DNA from 3 places in the Arthrobacter sp. AB6 genome. Region 1 is predicted to be linked to each of the others. Evidence: riboswitches for the same ligand, from Rfam matches in the RefSeq annotation. Region 1 holds a riboswitch; each other region holds the start of a gene.
The links. A riboswitch is a leader RNA that binds a small molecule or an ion and turns the genes downstream of it on or off. The one in region 1 is predicted to bind S-adenosylmethionine.
Positions count from the first base shown of each region.

Region 2: linked by a shared signal. The riboswitch ahead of Q9R30_RS04400 (bifunctional o-acetylhomoserine/o-acetylserine sulfhydrylase) and the one ahead of Q9R30_RS04025 (DUF1737 domain-containing protein) in region 1 are both predicted to bind S-adenosylmethionine.
Region 3: linked by a shared signal. The riboswitch ahead of Q9R30_RS10650 (aminotransferase class V-fold PLP-dependent enzyme) and the one ahead of Q9R30_RS04025 (DUF1737 domain-containing protein) in region 1 are both predicted to bind S-adenosylmethionine.

Region 1 covers NZ_JAUZVL010000003.1:274,610-278,473, forward strand. Annotated here, with positions in the region: gene Q9R30_RS04010 (pyridoxamine 5'-phosphate oxidase family protein) at 10-474, shown strand; gene Q9R30_RS04015 (TetR/AcrR family transcriptional regulator C-terminal domain-containing protein) at 517-1,215, opposite strand; gene Q9R30_RS04020 (hypothetical protein) at 1,462-1,716, shown strand; SAM riboswitch class IV at 2,010-2,124, shown strand; gene Q9R30_RS04025 (DUF1737 domain-containing protein) at 2,138-2,416, shown strand; gene Q9R30_RS04030 (rhodanese-like domain-containing protein) at 2,413-2,823, shown strand; gene Q9R30_RS04035 (O-succinylhomoserine sulfhydrylase) at 2,823-3,864, shown strand, end outside.
Region 2 covers NZ_JAUZVL010000004.1:92,098-95,961, forward strand. Annotated here, with positions in the region: gene Q9R30_RS04395 (S8 family peptidase) at 1-1,174, opposite strand, end outside; SAM riboswitch class IV at 1,608-1,723, shown strand; gene Q9R30_RS04400 (bifunctional o-acetylhomoserine/o-acetylserine sulfhydrylase) at 1,767-3,092, shown strand; SAM riboswitch class IV at 3,188-3,303, shown strand; gene Q9R30_RS04405 (homoserine O-acetyltransferase) at 3,316-3,864, shown strand, end outside.
Region 3 covers NZ_JAUZVL010000011.1:31,507-35,370, reverse strand. Annotated here, with positions in the region: gene aroA (3-phosphoshikimate 1-carboxyvinyltransferase) at 1-286, shown strand, start outside; gene Q9R30_RS10660 (ribosome small subunit-dependent GTPase A) at 270-1,385, shown strand; gene hisN (histidinol-phosphatase) at 1,434-2,246, shown strand; SAM riboswitch class IV at 2,406-2,519, shown strand; gene Q9R30_RS10650 (aminotransferase class V-fold PLP-dependent enzyme) at 2,555-3,864, shown strand, end outside.

The sequences.
Region 1 (3,864 bases):
GTGTGGTTCATGGACTCGCAGACGCAGCCGAATGACAACCTGACCTTTGACGAATGCTGGGAACTCCTGGCCAATGACACTGTCGGCCGCCTTGCACTGGTGGTTGACGGCCACCCCGAGATCTTTCCGATCAACTACGTAGTGCACCGCCGCAGCATCGCGTTCCGTACCGCCGGCGTCACCAAGCTGTGGAGTGCCCTGGCAGAGAGGCCTGCCGCCCTGGAGATCGACGGCTACGATACCCATACCGAAGAGGCCTGGAGCGTGGTGCTGCGCGGCGATACGGCGGTCATCGAGGACCAGGCGGACAAGGACGCCGTGGACAGACTGGGGCTGGAGCCATGGCAGCCGGGAGAAAAGGCAAACTACATCCGCCTGACAGCCCGCGCCCTGACCGGCCGCCGTTTCAAGGTTAACCGGCCGGACGTCTGGGCCACGCGGCAACAGGACAAGCGGCGGGCCTCGTTCGAATAACCCGACCGGAACGCCTGCCCCGACGGCGGGCTAGCCGGCTGGCTAGGCGTCCTGAAGGGACAGTTGGGCTTCAAGGCCGGAGAGCAGGATACTCAGCCCTTGGTCGAGTTCCGCGGATCCTTCGTAGTCCGCCAGGGCGGGGGCCAGCGCACGCAGCCGCGGGAACTCCTTGGCAGGCAACCGGTGCAGTCCCAGCCGCAGTAGCACTTCGTTTTCCTCCGGGTCCACAACGAATTCCTGCAGCTCATTCAGGATGTGGCCGTAGAGGAAGCCGTAGTAAGCGCGGTAGACGTGGAGGGCATCCGCCGGGCTGAACCCTGCCCCAATCAGCAGGGACAGGATCTGTTCGAGAGGACGGAGCGTGCCCAGCGGCCGCAGCCCCAGCGGGGTGGAGAGCGGCCTGGTCACGAGCAGCGGCACCACATTGGGGTGCTGGAGCGCAAGGTTCCGAAGGTCGTGCGCGATGCGGCGCAGCTGGGCTTTCCAATCGGGATCTTCGGGGTGGATAGTGAGTTCGTTGAGCACCAGTTCGGTGACGCCGTCCAGCAGTGCGGCGCGGTTCTCCGCATAGCGGTAAAGGCTCATTGGGTCCCGGCCCAACTCCTGGCCAAGGCGGCGCATGGTCAGCGCCTCCAAACCTTCCTCGTCAACGACTTCGAGCGCCTTGGTCAGCACGAGCTGCCTGCTCAGCTTTTGCTTTTGGGCCGGCCCGGCGGGGGACTGGGTTTTCGGGGAGGCCATGATTTCCGTCCTGGAAGGCAGCAAGCCCTCTTACCCGAAGAGGTAATCCATTCGCTTGCCGAATTGGTTGTCTACGAGTAAAGTCTACATTGTAGATGCGGCCGTGACACCGCCCCGTAGCCCTTGATTTCACCTAGCCCCTGATTTCCGCGGGCATTCTCAACACTCGATGCCCCGTGCACGGCATTGAGGTCCGCTGCTGTAGCCGAACGGCGGCACCACCGCACGTAGCGAAGGGAAGCCGTCATGGCGCATTCGCAGTTCGATCTCTTTCTCAAAGAAGCCACCTACATTGACCAGGCCTCCGACGCCACCCTCGACCGGGACCGCCTTTATGGCCTGTACACCAGCTGGTGCTTCATCAACCAGCAGCAGCCCGGCCCCGAGTCCGATTTCTGGATAGCCATGAACTGCCGCATCAGGCACGGCCGCAAAGGGCTGCGCATGAAAGGCCCCGCTGCTGCCGACTACATCCTGGCCAGCTACCCCGGCCTCGTCTAAGCACCAGCGTCGAAACGAATCCGGCGTGGACCACGTGCCTTGGGGCACGGCGTCCACGCCGTTCCTTTTGGGCGCGTCCTTTTGGGCGCGGCACCTACTGCTACATCAACTGATGCTGCCGCTCCCCCAGGTCCCGCACGGTGCCCTGACACCCAAGGAGGAGCCGCCGTCGTACTTTGGATGAAGATGCCGGACGGCGGCCAGGCTCCACTGCGGCGCCCTGGGTACTTCAGTTACGCAACATGACGACGGCGGCGGTGCGGGGCCGGGCGGCAAGTGTTACGTTCTTGGGGAGTAATGAGTACCGGCGCCAAGCCCTGACTGGCCGGTCGGCAACCCTCCTTTCGCGGCGGGGTGCCTCAGGTGAACACTCGGCATATCGACCCATTCGAGCTGCAAGCGTGAGAGAAGGAGATCCGTCGTGTCTGACGCACCTGCCCCTGAAGAGAAATTGTCGTACCGCCTCATCAGCGGGCCGGATGACCGGGCCTTTTGCGAGCGGATCTCCGCCGCGCTGGCGGAAGGCTATGTCCTGCACGGCAGCCCGGCGGCAACCTTCAACGGCAGCAGTGTGATCGTGGCGCAGGCGGTGGTCCTGCCCTCAGCCATCGCTTCCGCGGACGCTGCCGTGGCGGACGCTGTTGACGACCTCGAGTCCACCGGCGATGACCTCGACTTCGACGGCGAGGGCCACGCATGAGCTACGCCGGAGACCTGACCCCGCAGGAGGCCTGGGAAAAGCTCGAGCAGGGCGCCATCCTGGTGGACGTGCGCACGGAGGGCGAATGGGCCCACATCGGCATTCCTGACACCAAGGCCACCGAGAACGATCCGCTGTTCATCCAGTGGACCTTCCCGGGCGGAATCCCCAACCCTGACTTCATCACCGACCTTAGCCGGCAGGCGCCCGAGGACAAGTCGACCGAACTGGTGTTCCTGTGCCGTTCCGGCCAGCGTTCCATCGCGGCCGCAATGGCCGCCACGCAGGCCGGCTTCACCTCCTACAACGTCCTGGAGGGCTTTGAGGGCGAGCCGGACCGTTACGGAGAACGTACCGTCAACGGCTGGAAGAACCGCGGCCTGCCGACCAACCTGGGAAAGAACTAGTGACCTTCAACGAAGACGCCGCCGGCTGGAGCCCCGACACCCAGGCCGTCCGCGGCGGGCTGGACCGCACCAACTTCCAGGAAACCAGCGAGGCTGTCTTCCTGAACTCCGGTTTTGTATACGAATCCGCCGCCGCTGCGGAGCGGGCCTTCACGGGCGAGGACGAACGCTTTGTCTACTCGCGCTACGGCAACCCCTCCGTGGCCACGTTCCAGGAGCGGCTCCGCCTCCTGGAAGGCACGGAGGCGTGCTTTGCGACGGCGTCCGGCATGTCCGCGGTGTTCACCGCCTTGGGTGCGCTGCTGGCTGCCGGGGACCGCGTGGTTGCGGCTCGTTCGCTGTTCGGCTCCTGCTTCGTGATCCTCAACGAAATCCTTCCGCGCTGGGGCGTGGAGACCGTCTTCGTGGACGGTCCGGACCTGGAACAGTGGCGCGAGGCCCTCTCCCAGCCCACCGCCGCCGTCTTCTTCGAATCGCCGTCCAATCCGATGCAGGAGATCGTGGACATCGCTGCGGTCAGCGACCTGGCGCATGCGGCAGGGGCCACCGTCGTCGTCGACAACGTCTTTGCCACACCCCTGCTGCAGCGGTGCGGACAGTTAGGCGCCGACGTGGTTGTCTACTCGGGAACCAAGCACATTGACGGCCAGGGCCGGGTGCTGGGCGGCGCCATCCTGGGCACCAAGGAGTTTATTGACGGGCCGGTGAAGCAGCTGATGCGCCACACCGGACCGGCGCTGTCCGCGTTCAACGCCTGGGTCCTGACCAAGGGCCTCGAGACCATGGCGCTGCGCGTCAACCACTCCTCGGCGTCAGCCCTGCGCCTCGCGGAATGGCTGGAGGAACAGCCTGCCGTCAGCTGGGTGAAGTACCCGCTCCTGAAGTCGCACCCGCAGTACGAGCTGGCCGCAAAGCAGATGAGCGCCGGCGGAACGGTCCTCACCTTGGAACTCGCCCCCTCCGGCGGGCGCTCGGGCAAGGAGGCGGCGTTTGCGCTGCTGGACGGCCTGCGGATCATCGACATCTCCAACAACCTGGGCG
Region 2 (3,864 bases), on a different contig from region 1:
TGGTTGGGGAAGTGACGGTGACGTTGACTGCGATGGCTGACACTCCGGTGGCCGGGATGCCGCCGCGTCCGGTTACGGGCACGCGGATTGTGGCGCCGGGGGCGACGAGGCCGGTGGTTCCTCCGGTACCGTTGCGGGTGTCTAGCTGCCTGAAAGGTATCTGGGACGAGAAGCTGCCCGCACCGGACGTGATGTTGCTCTCGACCGCTGGTGCGATATGCAGCAAACGGTTTGGCGTTCCGAGACTGGTTCCAGCAATGCGACTCATTGTAGCTGAGGCGATGACTGCCTCAGCCACTTGTGCAGGAGTCAGCCGTGGGTTTCCGGACAACAGAAGTGCTGCCGCGCCAGCCACATGCGGTGTAGCCATAGATGTTCCGCTAAGCGCAGCCGTGCTATTAGGGGAGGTGTGCCAAGCAGCTTTGATGCCCACCCCCGGAGCGTAGAGATCCACGCAGCTTCCATGGTTGGAGAATGGGGCGTGCCTGTCGGATGTATCGCTGGCTGCCACCGTTACCGCATCTGGCGTGCGGGCCGGGGATGCGGAGCAGGCATCGGTGGCTCTGTTCCCCGCAGCGACGACCGCGGAGACCCCGTCCTTAATGACAGCTTGGACCGCCGCGTCGAGCGTACTGCTGGCTGGCCCGCCGATGCTGAGGTTGACCACGGCGGGAGCTCCCTCCCGGTGCTGTCCTACAATCCACTCCAGGCCTGCGATTACGTCCGAGTAGAGGCCTGAGCCGTCGCAGGCGAGTGCCCGCACCGGAATGACGGTGGCCGATTTTGCGACACCATAGACATGGCCAGCGACGGTTCCTGCAACGTGCGTTCCGTGGCCGTTGCAGTCGCCTGATCCCAGTCCATCAGCCATTGCACTCCATCCTGCTGCAACCCGGCCGCCAAAGTCGACGTGTGAGGCAAGGACCCCGGTGTCCACTACGTAGACGCTGACACCCAGTCCGGTGGCAGGGGGCGTATACGTCCCGGAGAGGGGAAGTGCCTGCTGGTCGGCGCGGTCAAGTCCCCAGGGAGCGTCTAGCTGTGTCTCGGAGACTTTGATGATGTGGTCAGGTTCCACGGCCACAGCCCGTCCGGAACGCGCAACAGCGGCGGCCTGCCCTGGTGTCGCCCGGACAGCAGCCCCCTGGAATGCCGTTTCGAAGGTGCGGCTCACTTCGATTCCCTGGGCCCGCAGGGTCCGCGCCTCACCACGGACATCAGTTCCAGAAGCGAATCGGACGATGTAGCGCCCGCTGTCACTTTCGTGGGGGGCTGTCGGGGTCGCGGCTGCCACGGGCGGCGCCACGATCCCACCTGCCAGGCTGATGAGGCAAAGCGCGACAGACGAAAGGAATGCGTGGCGAGCCAGGAGAAAGGGCTGGGGCAATTGAATTTTGTTCCTTCTCTGAATAGAGAAACAGGCTAGTGAAGATTCCGAAGCTCAATCTATCGGAAGCGGAGGCGGCGGACGCCAAACCTCAAGAGATCCTGCGGGGACCTTGCGCAAATCTGAGGAAGGCAGTTGATTTTCTTGGTTTGACCCCGTGCGGAAGTCACACCCAGTCATACTCGTGACGTCGGTGCGAGCTGTTCCTACACTGGGCTCAGGTCATGAGTGCCAGCGCCAAGCCCCGGCTCGCTGGCCGGCAACCCTCCATCCGCGGTGGGGTGCCCCGGGTGAGGACCTGGCTGTCCGGCAACGGCCGGGCGGCAAGCGCGGCCCGCGACGCTTCCAGCATGCCGGGCCCATGTCAAAGGAGCCTTAGTTGTCCAACGGATGGTCTTTTGAAACCCGCCAGATCCACGCAGGGCAGGAGCCGGACAGTGCCACCGGCGCCCGTGCGCTCCCTATCTACCAGACCACGTCCTTCGTGTTCCCCAGTGCGGAAAGCGCCGCCAACCGCTTTGCCCTTGCTGAACTGGCGCCGATCTACACCCGCATCGGCAATCCCACCCAGGACGCCGTGGAACAGCGGATCGCGAGCCTTGAAGGCGGGTTGGGAGCACTCCTGCTGAGTTCAGGACAGGCAGCCGAGACCTTGGCTGTCCTTAATATCGCCGAGGCGGGGGACCACATCGTTGCCAGCCCCAGCCTGTACGGCGGAACGTACAATCTTTTCGCCCACACCCTGAAGAAGTTCGGAATCTCCGTGACCTTCGTGGCGGACCCGGACAATCTGGACCAGTGGCGTGACGCGGTCCGGCCAAACACCAAGCTGTTCTTCGCCGAAGCGGTGTCCAATCCCCGCCAGGACGTCCTGGACATCGAGGGCGTGTCAGGCATCGCCCATGATGCCGGCGTGCCCCTGATCGTGGACAACACCCTGTCCACCCCGTACCTGATCCGGCCCCTGGAATGGGGAGCGGACATCGTGGTCCACTCGGCTACGAAGTACTTGGGCGGCCACGGGTCCGCGATCGCCGGGGTGATCGTGGACTCCGGAAAGTTCGACTTCGGCCAGGACCCTGCCAAATTCCCGGGCTTCAACACCCCCGACCCCACGTACAACGGACTGGTGTATGCCCGGGACCTTGGCAAGGACGGGGCCCTGGGCGCCAACCTCTCCTACATCCTGAAGGCCCGCGTCCAGCTTCTCCGCGACCTGGGCTCGGCAGTGTCGCCCTTCAACGCCTTCCTGATCGCCCAGGGCCTGGAAACCTTGAGCCTTCGGGTGGAACGTCACGTTGCCAACGCCCTCGAAGTGGCGCGGTGGCTGGAAGGGCGTGACGACGTCGAGTCCGTCGCCTACGCCGGCCTGCCCTCCAGCCGGTGGTACGAGCGGGGCCGCAAGTACGGGCCCAGGGGCACCGGCGCGATTGTGTCGTTCAACCTCGCCGGCGGAGCCGAAGCCGGCAAACGATTCGTGGACGCGCTGGAACTGCACTCCCACGTGGCAAACATCGGCGACGTCCGCTCCCTGGTGATCCACCCGGCGTCGACCACCCACAGCCAGCTCTCTCCGGAGCAGCAGGTGGTGGCCGGGGTCACTCCGGGCCTGGTGCGGCTGTCGGTGGGGATCGAGCACATTGACGACATCCTGGCGGACCTGGAAGCCGGCTTCCGTGCTGCCAAGGAGGCAACCGGAGCCTAGCAGCACCCGGCCGCCCAGCACGGCGGCAAGCCGGGGAAGTCACAACCAGTCACACTCTTGGCGGCAGGCAGGGGCTGTTTCGTACACTCGAACCAGGTCATGAGTGCCAGTGACAGCCCCGGCTTGCTGGCCGGCAACCCTCCTTCCGCGGTGGGGTGCCCCGGGTGAAGACCTGGCCTGCCGGTCATTCGACGGCGGGCAAGCGCGTAGAAGAGGTCTTGCCATGACGGTTACCGTCGCCCGTACTACCGTTCCCGAACATGGGATTGTCCGCTATGCCTCCATCGGGGGACTGCAGCTCGAGGCCGGCGGCTACCTGCCGGACGTCGTCCTCGCATACGAGACATGGGGAACCCTGAACGAGGACGGCAGCAACGCCATCCTGATCGAACACGCCCTGACCGGCAGCACCCACGTGACCCGCGGCGACACGGACGAAGAAGGCTGGTGGGAACAGCTGGCCGGCCCCGGCGCGCCAGTGGACACGGACAAGTTCTTCGTGGTGTCCATCAACATAGTGGGAGGCTGCTACGGGTCCACCGGTCCGTCCTCGCCCGCGCCGGACGGAACGCCCTGGGGTTCGCGCTTTCCACTCGTGACCCTGCGGGACAGCACGGTAGCGGAAGCCCGGTTGGCCGACCAGTTGGGGATCGGGAGCTGGTTTGCCGTGCTGGGCGGTTCCATGGGCGGGGCACGAGCCCTGGAATGGGCCATCACGTTCCCGGACCGCGTGCACCGCTGCGCGGTCATCTCCGTGGGGGCCGCCAGTACT
Region 3 (3,864 bases), on a different contig from region 1:
GGTGGCTGAAATCAACCGGCTCGGCGGTGACGCCGAGGAAACCAGCGACGGCCTGGTGATCCGGCCTGCCAGGCTGCACGCCGGCGTCGTCCACAGCTACGCGGACCACCGCATGGCTACCGCCGGAGCCATCCTCGGCCTGGCCGTGGAGGGCGTCGAGGTGGAGGACATCGCCACCACCGCCAAGACCATGCCGAATTTCCCCCGGTTGTGGGCGGACATGCTTGCGCAGGACGGCACCCCCGAGGCGGGGGCGGAAGGTTCCAGCGGTGGCGCGGAGCACTGACTCCTGGGACGAATCCGACGTCCGGATCCGGCCCAGCAAGAAGGGCTCCAGGCCCCGCACCAAGGACAGGCCCAGCCACGACGACGCCGTCACCGGCCGGATCATCACGGTTGACCGTGGCCGTTACACAGCCGTGGTGGGTGAGGACTCGGGCAACGAGCGTGTGGTTATTGCCGCCAGGGCAAGGGAACTGCGAAGGAACCCGGTGGTCGCGGGCGATTTTGTATCACTCGTGGGTGATGTCTCCGGCGAGCCGGACACTTTGGCACGGCTGGTGAAAATCCAAAACCGCAAGACGCTCCTGCGGCGCAGCGCTGACGATACGGATCCGGTGGAACGTGCCGTGGTGGCCAATGCTGACCAGCTGGTCATTGTGGTGGCGGCTGCCAACCCCGAGCCGCGGACGGGCTTCATCGACCGCGCCCTGGTGGCCGCCTACGACGCCGGTATCGAGCCGATCCTGCTGGTCACCAAGGCGGACATCAAGGATCCCGCGGAGCTGCTGGCCAACTACACCCACCTGGACTTCCCGGTGATCATCAGCCGGACTGCGGATGCGCAGGCCTCGGGCGTGGACGCCCGTTCCGACGACGGCCTGTCCGCCCGCCTGGACAGGACCGCCGTCGCGGAGCTCCGGACCTACCTCGACGGGAAAGTAACAGTCATGCTGGGGCATTCCGGCGTAGGCAAGTCAACCATGGTGAATGCGCTGACCGGAGCCGAACGGGCCACCGGCGGGGTGAACGCCGTAACCGGCCGGGGAAGGCATACATCGTCGTCCGCCCTCGCCCTGCGCCTCGCGGACGCGCCTTCGGGCAGCTGGATCATCGACACCCCCGGCATCCGCTCCTTCGGCCTGGCCCACGTGGACCCGGACCGGATCCTGCGTTCGTTCCCGGACCTCTCCCCCGGCACGGATGACTGCGAGCGCGGCTGCAAGCACACAGCCATCGCCGTGGACTGCGGGCTGGATGCATGGGTAGCGGGGGGCCATGCCGGGCCCACCGGTGCAGCACGGCTGGCCTCCCTGCGGCGGCTGCTGGGGACGGACCCACGAATGGAAGCCCAGGAGGCCAAGGAGCTGGGCAGCGTCAACTGACAGGGCCGGGTTCCCGGCAGAACGGCGCGCAGACGGTAGTTTGGAACCATGATCCAACCCGCTTCGAGCTACAACGATGACCTGCGCCTGGCCCACGTCCTGGCCGACTCTGTGGACGACCAGACAATGAGCCGCTTCAAGGCGCTGGACCTCCACATCGAGACCAAGCCGGACCTGACGCCGGTCACCGATGCGGACAAGGCGGCCGAGGAAGCCATCCGCGGCCAGCTCTCCCGCTCCCGTCCGCGCGATGCCGTACTCGGCGAGGAGTTCGGCAGCACCGGCCATGGCGCGCGGCGGTGGATCATCGATCCCATCGACGGCACCAAGAATTTTGTCCGCGGCGTTCCGGTCTGGGCCACCCTGATCGCCCTCGTGGACGAAGGCGAGCCGGTGGTGGGCGTAGTGAGTGCCCCCGCACTGGGCAAGCGCTGGTGGGCGGCCAAGGGCATGGGCGCCTATATGGGACGTTCCCTGGCAGCCGCAACCCGGCTCCGGGTATCCAACGTCTCCAGACTGTCCGACGCTTCCCTTTCGTACTCGAGCCTTGGCGGCTGGAAGGAGCGCGGGAACCTCAACGAATTCCTGGGCCTCACGGAGGACGTGTGGCGTACCAGGGCGTTCGGGGACTTCTGGTCGTACTGCATGGTGGCGGAGGGCTCGGTGGATATCGCCTGCGAGCCCGAACTGAACCTCTACGACATGGCCGCCCTGGTGCCCATCGTGGTTGAAGCGGGCGGCCGGTTCACATCGCTGGAAGGCGAGGACGGCCCGTTCGGCGGCAACGCACTGGCCACGAATTCCATCCTGCACTCGGAGGTGCTGCGCCGGTTGAACCCGGACCTGGACGACCTCCTCTGACCCTCCTCTTCCGAACAATCAACGGCGGGCACCTCCGAAAGGAGGCGTCCGCCGTCGTTATCTTCGGCTAATGCAGCCCTTTTCAAGTGCACGTAACAAAGCCCTTAACATTCCGGCGGGCTTTTAGCCTGCACAGGCTATGTTCTACGCTCTTAAGCAGGTCACGAGTGCCAGCGCTAAACCCCGGTTTGCTGGCCGGCAACCCTCCATTCGCGGTGGGGTGCCCCGGGTGACGACCAGGCCGGTCCGGAACGGATGCGGCAAGCGCGGATTCCCCCAGCGGAGTCCTGTTTCAAAGTGAGGTCTCTGTGACAACAGCCACCGTCTCCCCCAACGCCGCAATCCAGCCTGAAGCCGCAGCACAGCCCGGACCGGAAGCCCGCTTCGACCAGCACCATGCAGCAGCCGGCCGTCCCCTGGCGGCAGTCACCGGCGCGGAAATCCAGGCTCCCCTGATCCATGGCGGGCACGTGCGGTACGCGAACCTGGACTACGGCGCGTCCGCGCCGGCGCTCTCCGTAGTGTCCGCCTACCTCAACGAAATCCTGCCGTTCTACGCGAGCGTGCACCGCGGAGCGGGCTACGCCTCCCAGATCAGCACCTCGGTCTACGAGAATGCCCGTGCGATCGTCCGGGAGTTCGTGGGCGGCCGCCCGGACGATTCTGTGATCTTCACCCGGAACACCACCGACTCCCTCAACCTGCTGGCCGGCTGCCTGCCCGGCACGGACGGCCAGGCCGACGGCGACGTCCTGTACCTCGACATTGAGCACCACGCCAACCTGCTGCCATGGCAGGGTGTCCCCCACCGCAGCATCGTGGCGGCCGATACCATCGCAGGGACCGTTGAGGCCGTGCGTGCCGAACTGCAGCACGGCGGCGTAAGCCTGCTCGCCGTCACCGGCGCGTCCAACGTCACGGGCGAAATCCTTCCCATCCGTGCCCTCGCCGCACTCGCCCACGAGCACGGCGCGCGCATCGTCGTGGACGCGGCGCAGCTGGCGCCGCACCGCCGCATTGACATCACCGCTGACGACGTCGACTACATCGCCTTCTCGGGGCACAAGCTCTACGCGCCTTTTGGGGCCGGCGTGCTGGTGGGGCGGCCGGACTGGCTCGACGCCGGAACACCGCACCTGGCCGGCGGCGGCGCCGTCAAGGAGGCAAGGCTCGACGGCGTCAGCTGGGCAACGGGTCCGGCCCGCCACGAGGGCGGATCACCGAACGTACTGGGAGCGGCTACCCTGGCCCGTGCGACGCAGGTCATCGCTGCGCTGGACCAGGACCGCTGGCACGCACACGAATCAGCCATCCGTTCCTACCTGGTGGAAGGCCTGCAGGGAATCGACGGCGTGACTGTCCACCAGATCTTCAAGGACACGAACCCGGATACCGACACCATCGGGGTGGTCAACTTCTCGGTGGAAGGATACGACGCCGGACTCGTGGCGGCGTACCTGTCAGCAGAGCATGGCGTGGGCCTGCGCGACGGCCGCTTCTGCGCCCACCCGCTGCTGAAGCGGCTGGGCCTGCCGTCCGGTTCCCTCCGTGCCAGCTTCGGCGTGGGATCCCGGCTTGACGATGCCCAGCGGCTCCTGGCAGGAATCCGTGAGCTGCG